Regions from separate parts of the Bacillus sp. JZ109 genome, predicted to be linked through region 4. Evidence: riboswitches for the same ligand, from Rfam matches in the RefSeq annotation. Region 4 holds a riboswitch; each other region holds the start of a gene.
The links. A riboswitch is a leader RNA that binds a small molecule or an ion and turns the genes downstream of it on or off. The one in region 4 is predicted to bind thiamine pyrophosphate.

Region 1 (3,750 bases), 2.0 Mb from region 4:
AGCCGGGGGCTTTCACATCAGACTTAAGAAACCGCCTGCGAGCCCTTTACGCCCAATAATTCCGGACAACGCTTGCCACCTACGTATTACCGCGGCTGCTGGCACGTAGTTAGCCGTGGCTTTCTGGTTAGGTACCGTCAAGGTACCGCCCTATTTGAACGGTACTTGTTCTTCCCTAACAACAGAGCTTTACGATCCGAAAACCTTCATCACTCACGCGGCGTTGCTCCGTCAGACTTTCGTCCATTGCGGAAGATTCCCTACTGCTGCCTCCCGTAGGAGTCTGGGCCGTGTCTCAGTCCCAGTGTGGCCGATCACCCTCTCAGGTCGGCTACGCATCGTTGCCTTGGTGAGCCATTACCTCACCAACTAGCTAATGCGCCGCGGGTCCATCTGTAAGTGGTAGCCGAAGCCACCTTTTATGTTTGAACCATGCGGTTCAAACAACCATCCGGTATTAGCCCCGGTTTCCCGGAGTTATCCCAGTCTTACAGGCAGGTTACCCACGTGTTACTCACCCGTCCGCCGCTAACATCAGGGAGCAAGCTCCCATCTGTCCGCTCGACTTGCATGTATTAGGCACGCCGCCAGCGTTCGTCCTGAGCCAGGATCAAACTCTCCGATAAATGGATCACAGATTAAGTTCACCGCTTCCTGCGGCGACACCTGTGTGACCTGCGTCGTGCAGGCCCTAGTTTGACTGACTACGCACATCGCTGTGCGATTTATAAAAATGAATTAACAGGTACGTTTTGTCTTGTTTAGTTTTCAAAGATCATTTCGTTACTTCTCAATGAAGCAGCTTTACTAATATAACATTCAGCTTCTTTTTTGTCAACAACTTTTTTCAAGTTGTTTTGAAGCATCTAGTTTGTGTCCGCTGTGCATCAGCGACGTTTAATAATATAACACCTGTATTTATTTATTGCAATAGTTTTTTTAAAAAATCTATAAAACAAATAAACTATAATCCTCGCCATGATTTCTAAAGCGTGTGTATCATATTACTTTCTTAAAAGAACATATACATCAGTCATGTGATCTTGTTGTTTTTTTCGTTTTCTTGTATAGTAGAAACGAACTAAATACTGATGACCACAAGGGGAGCATTAAAGCTGAGAGTGAGCGGTTTCGTTCTGACCCTTTGAACCTGTTAGTTAACGCTGGCGTAGGGATGTGGCAAAGTCAAATGAATTGCAGATCGTAAAGCAGTGCGTGGAACTTTTCTCATCCTTCCGCGTGCTGCTTTTTTGTTGTCCTTTTGGTTGTCTGTCAATGGAAGGAGATAGATATGAATCAATCTAAGCAACTAGTTCGCCTTATTGAAATTGCCATTATGACAGCGGCAGCCGTTATTTTAGACATTGTCTCAGGAATGTTTCTTAGCATGCCTCAAGGAGGCTCGGTCTCCATCATGATGATTCCGATCTTTTTAATTTCGTTTCGCTGGGGTGTCAAAGCAGGTCTTACTACAGGTTTGTTGACAGGTCTAGTACAAATAGCAATCGGAAACTTGTTTGCTCAACATCCTGTACAGCTATTGTTAGATTACATTGTCGCTTTCGCAGCAATCGGCATAAGCGGCTGTTTCGCTTCTTCAGTCCGTAAAGCCGCTGTATCAAAAACAAAAGGGAAATTGATTGTTTCAGTGGTCAGCGCAGTTTTTATCGGCAGTTTGCTGCGCTATGCCGCGCATGTCATTTCAGGAGCTGTGTTTTTCGGCAGCTTTGCTCCAAAAGGAACACCGGTATGGATTTATTCTTTAACTTATAATGCGACTTACATGGTACCTTCATTCATTATTTGTGCAATTGTCCTATGTTTATTATTTATGACAGCACCCCGTCTGCTTAAAAGTGACAAAGCGTAAAAGTAACAATCCCCCAGCGAATTCCGCTGGGGGATTGTTCGTTATCTGTTAAGAAGTGTTTTTAAAGCTGAAAGATCCGGCCAGCCAAGACCTACTTCTTTCAACCTTACTCCGGCAATTTCAAAGTTGTCCTCCGCTACTCTTTCAGGTGAATAGGCCTGATAAAATATAATCGAGGGATTCTGCTCAATAACCCAAACAAACATACTTGAAAAGCCATGTTGAAGCAAATACTCCGCTCCTTTTGCTAAGAGCGCCCTGCCTGCACCTTGCCGCTGGCGCTCTTCCAGAAGATAAATAGCGTATAACTCGCCGTCATAGCCTTCTTGTTCAGAGCGAATAGGTCCAAATGAAGCAAAGCCGAATACTGAACCCATTTCGTCCTGAGCAACAAATACTCCTTTTAACGAGCGACTTTTCCATTTGTCTTCAAATTCCTTATAGTTCAGGCTGTTTAAATAATCAATCGGGATAGTTTCGTGGTATGTTGTCCTCCAGCTGTCTACATGCACTTTTGCAATGTCCTTTATATCCTCTAACTTCGCTTCACGTACAGTTACCATACGGTTCTGCCCTTTCCTTACTCTGATTTTTGGATCGTTTTGGCTTCTTTGATTTCATTTGTTAATTCATTAATGCTTTGTTTTACGTTTCCTTTTCCTGAAAAGTTCTCAAGCATTTCTTTTACATCAATTCCTGAGGATGCTTTTAAACTTTCTTGCAAACTTGACATTAAGTTCGTCGCATAGCTGGTTACTTTGTTTGCTCCGCTTGATTCACCGCTTCCTCCTGTATCGACAACGGTGATTTTATCAATATTTGAAAGAGGTGCCGCTGCTTGTTTCGCGTATTCCGGAAGCATTTTGACAATCATATCGAAAATCGCCGCCTGCCCGTACTGTTCAAAAGCAGCCGCAATTTTCTCTTTTGCTTCCGCTTCTGCAAGACCTTTCAGGCGGATAACCTCTGCCTCTGTCTCTCCTTTCGCTTTTTCCGCTTCTGCTTTTGCTAGCCCGTCAATTCTTACTTTTTCCGCCTCAGCCTTTGCCATTGCTTCTATACTGTACTTCTTGGCATCGGCTTCCGCGAGCTGTTTGGCTTTCTCAGCTGCTGCGGACTGCTCAACAGAATAACGGTCTGCATCGGCTTTTTTCTTTACCTCTGAGTCGTATTGACGTTCACGGCGAAGAATTTCTTTTTCTTCTAGTTCTATTTGTTTTTGGCGTTCGATAATTTTAACCTGCATTTCCTGCTCTGTGACTTGCTGGCGCGCTCTGGCAGTCTCTAAATCATATGCTTGGTCGGCATTCGCTTTTGCCGTATCTTGTTCTCTGCGAAATTCAGCCATTTTGAGCTGATTGAGTTTTTCAGCTTCAGCGATTTCCGTCGCCCGTTCAAGTTCTGATTTTTTTGCGTCTTTATCGGCTTCTGCCCGCTTAATTCGGGTTTCTTTATCAGCCTCTGCTGTTGCGATATCAGCATCGCGTTTTACTTGGGCAATTCTCGGTTTCCCTAATGATTCAAGATAACCGTTTTTATCACGAACATCTTTAATGGTAAACGAGACGATTACAAGCCCCATTTTCGCGAGATCCTGTGAAGCGACACGCTGCACCTCTTGAGAAAATTTCTCCCTGTTTTTATAGATTTCTTCAACTGTCATTGAGCCGAGAATGGAACGAAGGTGGCCTTCTAAAACCTCCCGCGCTTCCTGCTCACGGTCGTCTTTTGATTTCCCTAAAAATTGTTCGGCTGCTGTAGCGATTTCTCCTATAGAACCGCCGATTTTAATAATCGCAGTTCCATCGGCCATTACTGGCACTCCTTGTTCTGTATAGACTTCAGGTGTCGAAACATCGAGTTTGCTTGATAATAGGCTT
Region 2 (3,750 bases), 650 kb from region 4:
CTTTGATGAACCGCTTAATATTGATTGGGACGGCAATGAGCTTTTGCTTTCTGATGTGCTCGGCACTGACGATGACATCATCACTAAAGACATAGAAGCTAACGTCGATAAAAAGCTCTTGAAAAAAGCGCTTGAACAGCTTAATGAGAGAGAAAAGCAAATCATGGAGCTGCGGTTTGGGCTTGTCGGTGAAGAAGAAAAAACCCAAAAGGATGTAGCGGATATGATGGGGATTTCTCAGTCTTATATTTCGCGGCTTGAGAAAAGAATTATAAAAAGATTGAGAAAAGAGTTCAACAAAATGGTGTAAAAAATTTTATGGTTAGAACCCCTTGATTTTACAGGGATTTCCTGATTTCGACAGTTTTTCGGTCTGAGTGAAGTGCATATTTTTCCCACCCAAGGAGATACTTAACGTTGTACAGCAGCTCCTGTAGGGAGGGAAAAAAGTGTCGAGAAATAAAGTCGAAATCTGCGGGGTGGATACCTCCAAATTACCAGTACTCAAGAATGAAGAGATGAGAAAGCTGTTTAGGCAGCTGCAGGATGAAGGCGATGATTCAGCAAGAGAAAAGCTTGTAAACGGGAACTTGCGTCTTGTCTTAAGTGTCATTCAACGATTTAATAACAGAGGGGAGTATGTTGATGACTTATTTCAAGTCGGCTGCATCGGACTAATGAAATCCATTGATAATTTTGACCTAAGCCACAATGTTAAGTTTTCAACATACGCTGTACCTATGATTATCGGAGAGATCCGCAGGTATTTACGTGATAATAACCCGATCCGTGTCTCAAGATCACTCCGGGACATCGCTTACAAGGCGCTTCAGGTAAGAGAGCGGTTAATCAGTGAGACAAGCAAGGAGCCGACTGCAGAAGACATCGCAAAAGTTCTTGAAGTACCGCATGAGGAAATTGTATTTGCGCTTGATGCCATCCAGGATCCGGTTTCTCTATTTGAACCGATCTATAACGACGGCGGAGACCCGATCTATGTGATGGACCAAATCAGTGATGAGCGTAATACAGATTCACAATGGATTGAAGAGCTGGCTTTAAAAGAGGGCATGAGAAGGCTGAACGATAGGGAAAAAATGATTTTGAGAAAGCGATTCTTCCAAGGGAAAACCCAAATGGAAGTCGCCGAGGAAATCGGAATTTCTCAAGCGCAGGTGTCCAGACTTGAAAAAGCGGCTATCAAACAAATGAATAAAAATATTCATCAATAATGAAAAGCCTTTAAAACGATGTTGTTTTAAAGGCTTTTCTATTGATTACGGATGGTTTACGTTTTGGGAAAAGTAAGGTATCCTAGTTCGTACAAAGTTTTATGAAAATTAAAACAATTATAAAAGGCAATAAAGAGGAGGACCACGATGATTTTGCAGCTTGACAATGTCTCACTAAAACGGAATGGGAAATGGATACTGAGAGATATTCATTGGAAGGTGGAAGAAAAGGAAAATTGGGTGCTTTACGGCCTAAATGGCGCCGGGAAGACAGCGCTGTTAAATATGCTTTGCTCTTATTATTTTCCAACATCAGGCGAGATGCAGGTGCTTGGCCATGAATTTGGCAAAACAGAGCTTGGGGAAAAGCTCAGACGTAAAATTGGCCTCGTCTCAGCAGCTCTTCAGCAAAAATTGTATCCGGGAGATTCAGCCTTTGAAATTGCTTTGAGCGGAGCTTACGCTTCGATTGGGTTATATGAAACGCCAAGTAAGAAAACCAGGGAAAAAGCGATTGGTTTGTTAGAGGACTTGGGAGCAATTGAATATGCCGATCGCCGCTATGAAACCCTTTCTCAAGGGGAAAAACAAAGAGCGTTGATTGCTAGAGCACTAATGGCCGATCCAGAGTTGCTGATACTGGATGAACCAGTCACAGGACTGGATTTTATTGCCCGGGAAAAGTTGTTAGATACGATTACATACATTGCAAACAAAGAAAATGCACCATCTATCCTTTATGTGACTCATCATGCTGAAGAAATTTTGCCTGTCTTTGATAAAGCCCTTTTATTAAAACAGGGAGAGGTCTTTGGATCCGGAGAAATAAAGGAAATGCTTACTGATCAAATACTTTCCGCTTTTTTTGATACGCCAATCCATGTATTATGGAATCAGGATCGGCCGTTTTTAACTAGAGCTGAGCCGATAACGAATGCCTGACAAATATATATATATTCATCCTAGGGGTGCTTTGCGAAGCTGAGAGAGACTTTGTCTCAACCCTTTTGACCTGATCTGGATCATGCCAGCGGAGGGAAGCGGTGAAAAGCGGAGTACATCGGACTCCGTTTGTTTTTATTAAGCCGTTTCATCACATTTGAAACGGCTTTTTTGATTTTAAAGAATAGGAGCGGATTTACATTGGATCAACAAATAGACTCTTTGCAAAAAAAAGTGGAAGAACATAAGGAGGAGCTTATTCAGCTTGCGAAAACGCTGATTTCTTATCAAACACCTGCTCCGCCTGCAAGAAATACAGAGGGCATTCAGTCATGGATTGCGGGATATTTAAATGAATTGGGATTCTCGATCGACAAATGGGATGTGTACCCTGGAGATCCCAATGTTGTAGGGAAGCTAAAAGGAACAGATTCAGCAGATTATTATAGCCTGATTATCAATGGCCACGTAGATGTGGCAGAGGTAAAAGAGGATGAAGAATGGGAGCATGATCCATTTCATCCAATTGAAAAAAACGGTCTCTTAATCGGTCGAGGCGCTTCCGATATGAAGGGCGGAATGGCGTGTGTGTTGTTTGCTGTCAAATTAATTCGTGAAGCCGGCATTGAGCTTCCCGGTGATCTGATTCTGCAATCGGTTATCGGGGAGGAAGTTGGAGAAGCCGGCACGCTTGAATGCTGCAAGAGGGGCTACCACGCTGATTTTGCAATTGTCGCTGATACGAGCGATATGCATATTCAAGGCCAAGGCGGTGTTATTACAGGCTGGATCGAAATCAAAAGCAGTCAAACATTTCACGATGGAACGAGACGGAATATGATTCACGCAGGCGGAGGAACATTCGGAGCAAGCGCAATTGAAAAAATGGCGAAAATCATTGCGGGGCTCGGTGAACTTGAGCGCCACTGGTCTATTATGAAAAGTTATCCCGGCTTTAAACCTGGAACAAATACAATTAACCCGGCTGTTATAGAAGGCGGCAGACATGCGGCTTTTATAGCGGACGAATGCCGGCTGTGGATCACTGTCCATTTTTATCCAAATGAAACCCATGACCAAGTGGCAGCGGAAATAGAAGATTACGTCAATCGGCTGAGTGACAGTGATATTTGGCTTAGGGAAAACCGCCCTGTATTCAAGTGGGGAGGCTCATCTATGATAGAAGACAGAGGAGAAATTTTTCCGGCATTGGAAGTTGACCCTGGCCACCCAGGCGTCTTAGCGCTAACTGCCTCTCATCAGAAAGTGAAACGGGAGTGTCCAATTATTGACGTTTCTCAATCAGTTACAGATGGCGGATGGCTGTATGATGCCGGTATTCCATGCGTAATATACGGTCCTGGAGATCTGCACAATGCACACTCTGTGAACGAGAAGGTATCGATTGAGCAGCTAGTAGAGTATACAAAAATTATACTCGATTTTATCATCAGCTGGTGCAGCCGGAAAAAAGAGCAATGACATGAAAATTTCTTCTTGCTGACAAGGTTCAGCCTGCCCGTTCATATACTTGAACAAAAGGACGGAAAAAGGACGTGATGGAATGATCAGCATT
Region 3 (3,750 bases), 440 kb from region 4:
TTCATCAGGCTGCTGTAGCTTTCTATAATAGTGAGCGGGGTTTTCAATTCGTGTGAAGCATCTTGAACAAATTGCTGCTGTTTATCATAGTGCTCCTTCAGCATCATTGCCATTTCATTAAATGTCAGCCCCATTTGATACAATTCATCGTTGGACTGTCCTTCTAAAGAAATCGTTTTAAATTCTTTGTCTCGCTGTATGTCTTTCATTGTGATCATTAATCGTCTGATCGGATTGATGATTCGGCGGGCTAGCAAGCTGCCTGCAAAAAAAGAAGCAATGCAGACAGCAGCACTTGCAGCGATTAAGATGATTTTCAGCAGAAACAGACTCTCTTCTGTGTTCTCCAATCTTTCAACCAGCTGAAGAGACACGACTTGTCCATCGGTCCAAATCACCGGAACAGCAGCCTCGGCAAACAGCTTGCCGTCATGTTTCCTCACATCTGCCGTTTCGCCGCTATGAAAAGAGAGAGGAAAATCTTTATAGGCTTTTTCTTTTGTGATCGTCATAACGGCTTTTTGATCACCATTCACTACACGCACCATGCCATTTGCCGGAAGATAGGCCTGCAGCATATCCTGCAAAGCCACTCCTTCTGTTTCAGCGGCACGCAGCGCTTCGGCAATGTTATCCGTCTCATCAGCAAGCCGGGCCGCATCCTTTGATGTCAGCGCAGACGAAAAAATGAGATAGACTGCGGTATGAACCAAAATTAATAAAATCAACAGTGATATCGAAGTGTATAGATGAATCTTGGTCTTCAGCTTCATCGTTTACCCCTTAATGGCATAGCCGACCCCGCGAATCGTATGGATCAGCTGTTTTTCGTAAGGATAGTCCAGTTTTTTTCTGATGTATCTTATGTAGACGTCCACGACATTTGTATCACCGATATAATCAAATCCCCATACTGAGCTTAGAATTTGCTCCCGTGTCAGCACTTGCTGCGGATGCTTTAGCATATAGACGAGCAGATCAAATTCCCGCGGCGTTAATTCCACCTCTTTGTCTCCGCGTCTCACTTCACGGGTTTTTTCGTTCACCCGCAAATCGTCATATGTAAGAAAGGTGCCGATATCTTCAGTTTTTGTTCCATTTTGTCGCAGCGCCGCCCTGATTCTCGCAAGCAATTCCTCGATTTCAAACGGCTTGGTGACATAGTCATTTGCACCGATGTCCAGACCTGTTACCTTATCAGGAATACTGTCTCGCGCCGTTAATAATATGACCGGTGTCTGCGAATCCGTTTTTCTCAAGCGGCGCAGCACTTCCAGTCCGCTAAGCCCCGGAAGCATAACATCAAGAAGCACCAAGGAATACCCGCCTTCCGCTGCCGCATCAAGACCTTCTGTGCCATTGTGTTTGATGGTGACGCTGTATCCTTCATATTCCAATTCAAGCTGAAGAACCCTGGCGATTTTTTCTTCATCTTCCACAATTAATATGTTTCCTTTTTCCAAATTTGATCATCCTCTCCTGTCCCTATATGAAAAAAATGATTTCGTTGTTTACAAAATGATTCTTATCATCTATTATGATGTCAAAATAAAAAATTGTATACGGAAAGCACTAGGGGTGCTGTTTTGGCTGAGATAAAGCGCGAAAGAAACGCGCTTTGATCCCTTATGACCCGATCTGGATAATACCAGCGTGGGGAAGTGCAGGTTGACCGAATGGTGTATTTTTTTGTGCGCTTAATCGATCTATGACTGCATATTCCCTTAGGATATGCAGTTTTTTATTTTACCAAAAAAACAGGAGGTCGGAGAAATGGAGCATATTTGCGGTACAAGCAAAATCGCCGGTTTTCGCTTCTCTTTATATCCGATGACGGATGATTTTATCAGTGTGATCAAGTCTGCGCTGAAAAAAACAGATACATCCAAGGTTTGGACGAAAACCGACCATATCAGCACGGTGTTACGCGGATCGATTGATCATGTATTCGATGCTGCAAAAGCCATTTACCTTCATGCAGCAAACAGCGAAAAACACATCGTCATGAACGGCACGTTTTCCATTGGATGCCCGGGTGACACACAGGGGGATACATATCTTTCCAAAGGCGATAAGCGTGTCAATGAAGATGCTGTCCGAGGCTTGAAGGCGGAAGCGCCGTGCCAATTTGCCCTTTATCCAATGAACGAGCCGGATTATATGGGATTGATTATGAAGGCTGTCGACATTGCAAAAGCCCAAGGCACTTTCGTACAGGGTGTCCATTACGCGAGCGAGCTTGACGGGGATGCGCATGACGTATTCAGCACATTGGAATCCGTTTTCCGCATGGCCGAGCAGCAAACAAACCATATCACCATGACTGTGAATCTTTCGGCTAACAGTCCATCAAGAAAAAACAGAAAGCAGGGATAAAATGAAAAGCTGGAAAGTTAAAGAAATTGTCATCATGTCCGTTATCAGTATCGTATTTGCCGTTGTTTATTTATTATTTACACATTTCGGAAACGTGCTTGCAGGTATGTTTGGGCCAATCGCCTATGAACCGATTTACGGCATTTGGTTTATCGTTTCTGTGATCGCCGCGTACATGATTCGAAAACCGGGTGCGGCGCTCGTTTCTGAAATCATTGCCGCTCTCGTTGAGTGCCTGCTGGGAAATCCGTCTGGCCCGATGGTCATCGTCATTGGCATTGTTCAAGGACTCGGGGCTGAGGCTGTATTTCTTGCAACACGCTGGAAAGCATACTCTCTCCCTGTCCTTATGCTGGCCGGTATGGGATCTTCAGTAGCCAGCTTTATCTATGATCTCTTTGTTTCTGGCTATGCAGCCTATTCACCAGGTTATCTGCTCATTATGCTTGTGATCCGCCTCATTTCCGGCGCGCTTTTGGCGGGGCTTCTCGGAAAAGCTGTCAGCGACTCTCTCGCTTATACAGGTGTGTTAAACGGAATGGCACTCGGAAAGGAACTGAAAAAGAAACGGAAGCGGGCGTCAGAACATGCAAGCCTTTGATGAGCTTCTGACGGTTGAGCAGCTCAGCTTCTCTTATGAAGAAGACGAGAAACCGGTTTTTCAAGACATTTCGTTTGAGCTTCAAAAAGGAGAATGTGTTTTATTATTAGGACCGAGCGGATGCGGCAAAAGCTCGCTCGCCCTTTGTTTAAACGGTCTATATCCGGAGGCTTGCGACGGCATTCAGTCCGGACATGTATTTCTATTTCAAAAGCCGGTCACAGATGCTGAAACCTCCGAAACGATTGCTCAGCATGCCGGGGTCGTTTTTCAGGATCCTGATCAGCAGTTCTGCATGCTGACGGTGGAGGACGAAATAGCGTTCGGGCTGGAAAATCTGCAAATTCCAAAAGAAGAAATGACAGAGAAAATCAACGCCGTATTAGAAAAATTACGCATTATCCATTTAAAAGAAAAAATGATCTCAACCCTTTCAGGAGGACAAAAGCAGAAAGTGGCTCTCGCCTGTATTTTGGCGATGGAGCCTGAGCTTATTATTTTAGATGAGCCGACCTCTCTTTTAGACCCTTTCTCAGCGCGGGAGTTCGTTCATCTGATGAAGGATCTTCAGCGGGAAAAAGGTTTCAGCCTCCTCGTCATTGAGCACCAGCTTGATGAATGGGCGCCTTGGATTGAGAGAACGATCGTGCTCGACAAATCAGGCAAAAAGGCGCTGGATGGCCTGACAAAAAATCTATTTCAGCATGAAGCGGAGACACTAAAGAAATTGGGCATCGCCATTCCAAAGGTCTGTCATCTGCAGGAAAAGCTGA
Region 4 (3,750 bases):
CTGGTGAGCTGCAAATCACAGTAGAGGAGGATATAAACAATATTTCCGAAAGGCTGAGAAACGGCGATCTCAGTTTAGACCGATTAAGCGGTGAAGACGCGTTTATAAAAGAAACGGTAAACGAGGCTTTAAGAAGAGTGGAGCAATAAAAAAGAGACGGCATCTCATCTTTGAGATCCCGTCTCTTTTTGTGGTTTTTGCTACAAGATAAAAGTGAATCGATTTGAAATTGCTCACCCGAGCCACCCCTTTTCTAACAGAAAATCTGACAGTTCATCATGGAGATACACAGCTGTATCTAATTGATCATGCAATGCTCTTCTGATGTGGGGATTTTCGGCTTCTGTTATTGCGACAGTGTATTTGTTAATGCTGGTTTTTATTGTTGTTAACAAATCAAGAATATCTTTGGGACAAAGACTTTGTTCAATGGGAAACCACCTCCTTTGTTTTTTTAGCAGCTCCTGATAAGAAAGTATTTGGCTTTGTTTCTTGCTTCTATACAAAATGCTATAATAAGCAACAAATTTTGTTGGGGGATGTGATGATGAAGCAGATTATAGCGATGGGGGGCGGGGGTTTTTCGATTGAGCCGGATAATTTGTCCCTCGATCAATATATCCTCAATCAAAACGAGAGCAGCCTCGTATTTGTTTTTTGCCGACGGCGAGCGGAGATTCCCAAAACTATATTCAGCGGTTTTATCATGCATTTCAAACACTGGATTGTGTGCCGTCTCACTTATCTTTGTTTAAGCCGCCATCAACAGATGTAGCTTCTTTTGTTATGGAAATGGACGTGATTTATGTTGGCGGGGGAAATACGCGGAATTTACTTGTGTTATGGAAAGAGTGGGGGCTTGACCAGATTCTCAGGGAAGCATGGAAGAACGGTGTGGTTTTGGCTGGATTAAGTGCCGGTGCGATCTGCTGGTTTGAAGAAGGGGTGACGGATTCAGCCGGACCGCTGACAAGTTTGAAAAGTTTAGGTTTTTTGCAAGGGAGCTTTTGTCCCCATTATGACGGGGAAAAGGATCGGAGACCGGCATACCACCAGCTGATATCTAACAAGTTCTTATGCAGTGGCTATGCAGCGGATGATGGGGCTGCTCTCCATTTCATAAATGATCAGCTGTTTCAGACTGTGAGTTCAAGGTCGGAAGGAAAGGCATATCGGGTGATGATGGCTGAACATGAAATAGCTGAAATTCCGTTGCCGGTCAAATATTTAGGGTGAAATTGGCTGAATATTATCTATATTCCTCTTTTTTTCAGATTGATTTTATGATAAGATGAGTGCGAAATCAATAGTTACTGGGGGTGCCCGCTTTCGGGCTGAGAGAGAAGGTAAGCTTCTTAACCCTTTGGACCTGATCTGGTTCGTACCAGCGTGGGGAAGTAGAGGAATTGTTTTTGTTATTGTCTTGCTGGGCAATAATATGTTTCTTTCTGACTGTAACCGGGTTCATTTATATGAATCCGGTTTTTTGTGCTGGTTATGGGCTTGATTTTGTCCTTTCAAACGTAGAGAGGGGAAGGAAAAGTAATGCAAAACAATTCAGTGCAGCAAGCCAACATTTCCATTATGTCAAGTTTTTCAGGCAGCAAGAAGGTATACGTGGAGGGTTCTTCTTCGGACATCCAAGTGCCGATGAGGGAGATCCTATTGAGTCCGACGACGGGATCGTTCGGCGAAGAGGAAAACGCGCCTGTGCGTGTCTATGATACAAGCGGACCGTATACGGACCCTGAAGTAACCATTAATATTCAAGAAGGATTAAAGCCGCTCCGCCAAAAATGGATCACAGAGCGCGGTGACGTGGAAGAGTATGAAGGTCGGGCTATAAAACCAGAAGATAACGGTTATAAAAAAGCAAATCCAAACGTAAGCTACCCAGGATTAAAGCGGAAACCGCTGAGGGCGAAGGCAGGTCAAAATGTCACACAAATGCACTATGCAAAAAAGGGGATCATTACACCTGAGATGGAATTTATCGCCATTCGTGAGCATGTGTCTCCTGAATTCGTCAGAGACGAGGTAGCCAGCGGCCGGGCGATTATTCCTTCAAACATTAATCACCCTGAAAGTGAGCCAATGATTATCGGCCGGAATTTTCATGTGAAGATTAATGCGAATATCGGGAATTCAGCGGTTACGTCATCCATTGAAGAAGAAGTGGAAAAAATGACGTGGGCCATCCGCTGGGGAGCGGATACGATGATGGATCTCTCTACCGGAAAAGATATTCATACGACGCGTGAATGGATTATCCGCAATTGCCCCGTGCCTGTGGGAACTGTTCCGATTTATCAGGCGCTTGAAAAAGTAAACGGCGTAGCGGAGGATTTAACGTGGGAGATTTATCGTGATACGCTAATCGAGCAGGCAGAGCAGGGAGTGGATTATTTTACGATTCACGCGGGTGTTTTGCTTAGGTATGTACCGCTGACTGCCAAACGGACAACTGGTATTGTGTCACGCGGGGGAGCGATTATGGCGCAGTGGTGTCTGGCTCATCATCAAGAAAGCTTTTTATACACACATTTTGAAGAAATATGTGAGATTATGAAAATGTATGATATTGCTTTCTCACTTGGGGATGGTTTGCGTCCCGGATCAATTGCTGATGCCAATGACGAAGCGCAGTTTGCTGAATTAGAGACGCTTGGAGAGCTGACGCAAATTGCCTGGAAGCATGATGTTCAGGTGATGATTGAGGGTCCTGGACATGTTCCGATGCATAAAATCAAAGAGAACGTCGATAAACAAATGGACATTTGTAAAGAAGCGCCTTTTTACACATTGGGGCCGTTGACAACGGATATTGCGCCGGGATATGACCATATTACTTCAGCGATCGGAGCGGCGATGATCGGTTGGTATGGGACAGCAATGCTTTGTTATGTAACGCCGAAGGAGCATTTGGGGCTGCCAAACCGTGATGATGTTCGTGAAGGAGTCATTACATATAAGATCGCTGCGCACGCTGCGGACCTTGCAAAAGGGCATCCCGGAGCGCAAATCCGGGATGATGCGTTATCGAAAGCCCGTTTTGAATTCCGCTGGCGGGATCAGTTTAATTTATCTCTTGATCCGGAGAGAGCCCTTGAATACCATGATGAAACCCTGCCTGCTGAAGGAGCAAAAACCGCTCACTTTTGTTCCATGTGCGGTCCGAAATTTTGCAGCATGAGAATTTCACAGGATATTCGGGATTATGCGAAGAAAAACGATCTCAGTGAAGCAGAAGCCATAAATAAAGGATTAAAAGAAAAAGCAAAAGAGTTTGTCGATACGGGAAGCAATTTATATCAATAAATAAGATGAAGATGGAGAATGCTCCATCTTCATTTTTTAGAAAAACAGAGAGCGTCGAAGCGGAGGAATACTCTGTTCAAAGCGGAAAACATTTTCTGGATCATATTTCGTTTTGACACGGCGGAGTCGTTCAACGTTTTCGCCGTAATATGTTCTTGGCCAGTTTCTGATTTTGATATCTGGCCAATTTACGTAGTCTCCCATCGTTTAACTCGAAAGTCCGGATCATCCCGTGTCACGATACGTCCGGTCAATTTTGTCTTTTCCACACACCCACATCTCTTTCTCTCGTATTCTAGTTTCTCTAGCTTATGCGTCAGGGGATAAGAGTGTATAAGGAAAAAGCGGGGATGCAATCTGATATAGTATCAATACCCTCAAAAAATAGTTGACAGGTCGGTATTGTATGAATTAACATGGTCAGTACAAATT

Region 1: it holds a riboswitch for thiamine pyrophosphate, as region 4 does, so the genes downstream of both, thiT (energy-coupled thiamine transporter ThiT) here and thiC (phosphomethylpyrimidine synthase ThiC) in region 4, are expected to answer to the same signal.
Region 2: it holds a riboswitch for thiamine pyrophosphate, as region 4 does, so the genes downstream of both, ylmB (N-formyl-4-amino-5-aminomethyl-2-methylpyrimidine deformylase) here and thiC (phosphomethylpyrimidine synthase ThiC) in region 4, are expected to answer to the same signal.
Region 3: it holds a riboswitch for thiamine pyrophosphate, as region 4 does, so the genes downstream of both, thiU (HMP/thiamine ABC transporter substrate-binding protein ThiU) here and thiC (phosphomethylpyrimidine synthase ThiC) in region 4, are expected to answer to the same signal.

Annotation. Positions count from the first base shown of each region.
Region 1 is NZ_CP096388.1:1,059,896-1,063,645, reverse strand. It holds rRNA gene M1D94_RS05385 (16S ribosomal RNA) at 1-626, opposite strand, end outside; TPP riboswitch at 1,091-1,192, shown strand; gene thiT (energy-coupled thiamine transporter ThiT) at 1,292-1,870, shown strand; gene M1D94_RS05375 (GNAT family N-acetyltransferase) at 1,912-2,433, opposite strand; gene floT (flotillin lipid rafts scaffold protein FloT) at 2,451-3,750, opposite strand, start outside.
Region 2 is NZ_CP096388.1:2,473,385-2,477,134, reverse strand. It holds gene sigE (RNA polymerase sporulation sigma factor SigE) at 1-310, shown strand, start outside; gene sigG (RNA polymerase sporulation sigma factor SigG) at 450-1,232, shown strand; gene M1D94_RS13020 (ABC transporter ATP-binding protein) at 1,380-2,174, shown strand; TPP riboswitch at 2,187-2,288, shown strand; gene ylmB (N-formyl-4-amino-5-aminomethyl-2-methylpyrimidine deformylase) at 2,376-3,656, shown strand; gene M1D94_RS13010 (YlmC/YmxH family sporulation protein) at 3,739-3,750, shown strand, end outside.
Region 3 is NZ_CP096388.1:2,687,079-2,690,828, forward strand. It holds gene ykoH (two-component system sensor histidine kinase YkoH) at 1-773, opposite strand, end outside; gene ykoG (two-component system response regulator YkoG) at 777-1,463, opposite strand; TPP riboswitch at 1,565-1,677, shown strand; gene thiU (HMP/thiamine ABC transporter substrate-binding protein ThiU) at 1,774-2,376, shown strand; gene M1D94_RS14120 (ECF transporter S component) at 2,378-2,977, shown strand; gene M1D94_RS14125 (ABC transporter ATP-binding protein) at 2,964-3,750, shown strand, end outside.
Region 4 is NZ_CP096388.1:3,125,099-3,128,848, reverse strand. It holds gene M1D94_RS16515 (hypothetical protein) at 1-149, shown strand, start outside; gene M1D94_RS16510 (spore coat protein) at 234-506, opposite strand; partial or broken gene M1D94_RS16505 (Type 1 glutamine amidotransferase-like domain-containing protein) at 548-1,236, shown strand; TPP riboswitch at 1,306-1,413, shown strand; gene thiC (phosphomethylpyrimidine synthase ThiC) at 1,546-3,318, shown strand; partial or broken gene M1D94_RS16495 (BBE domain-containing protein) at 3,355-3,525, opposite strand.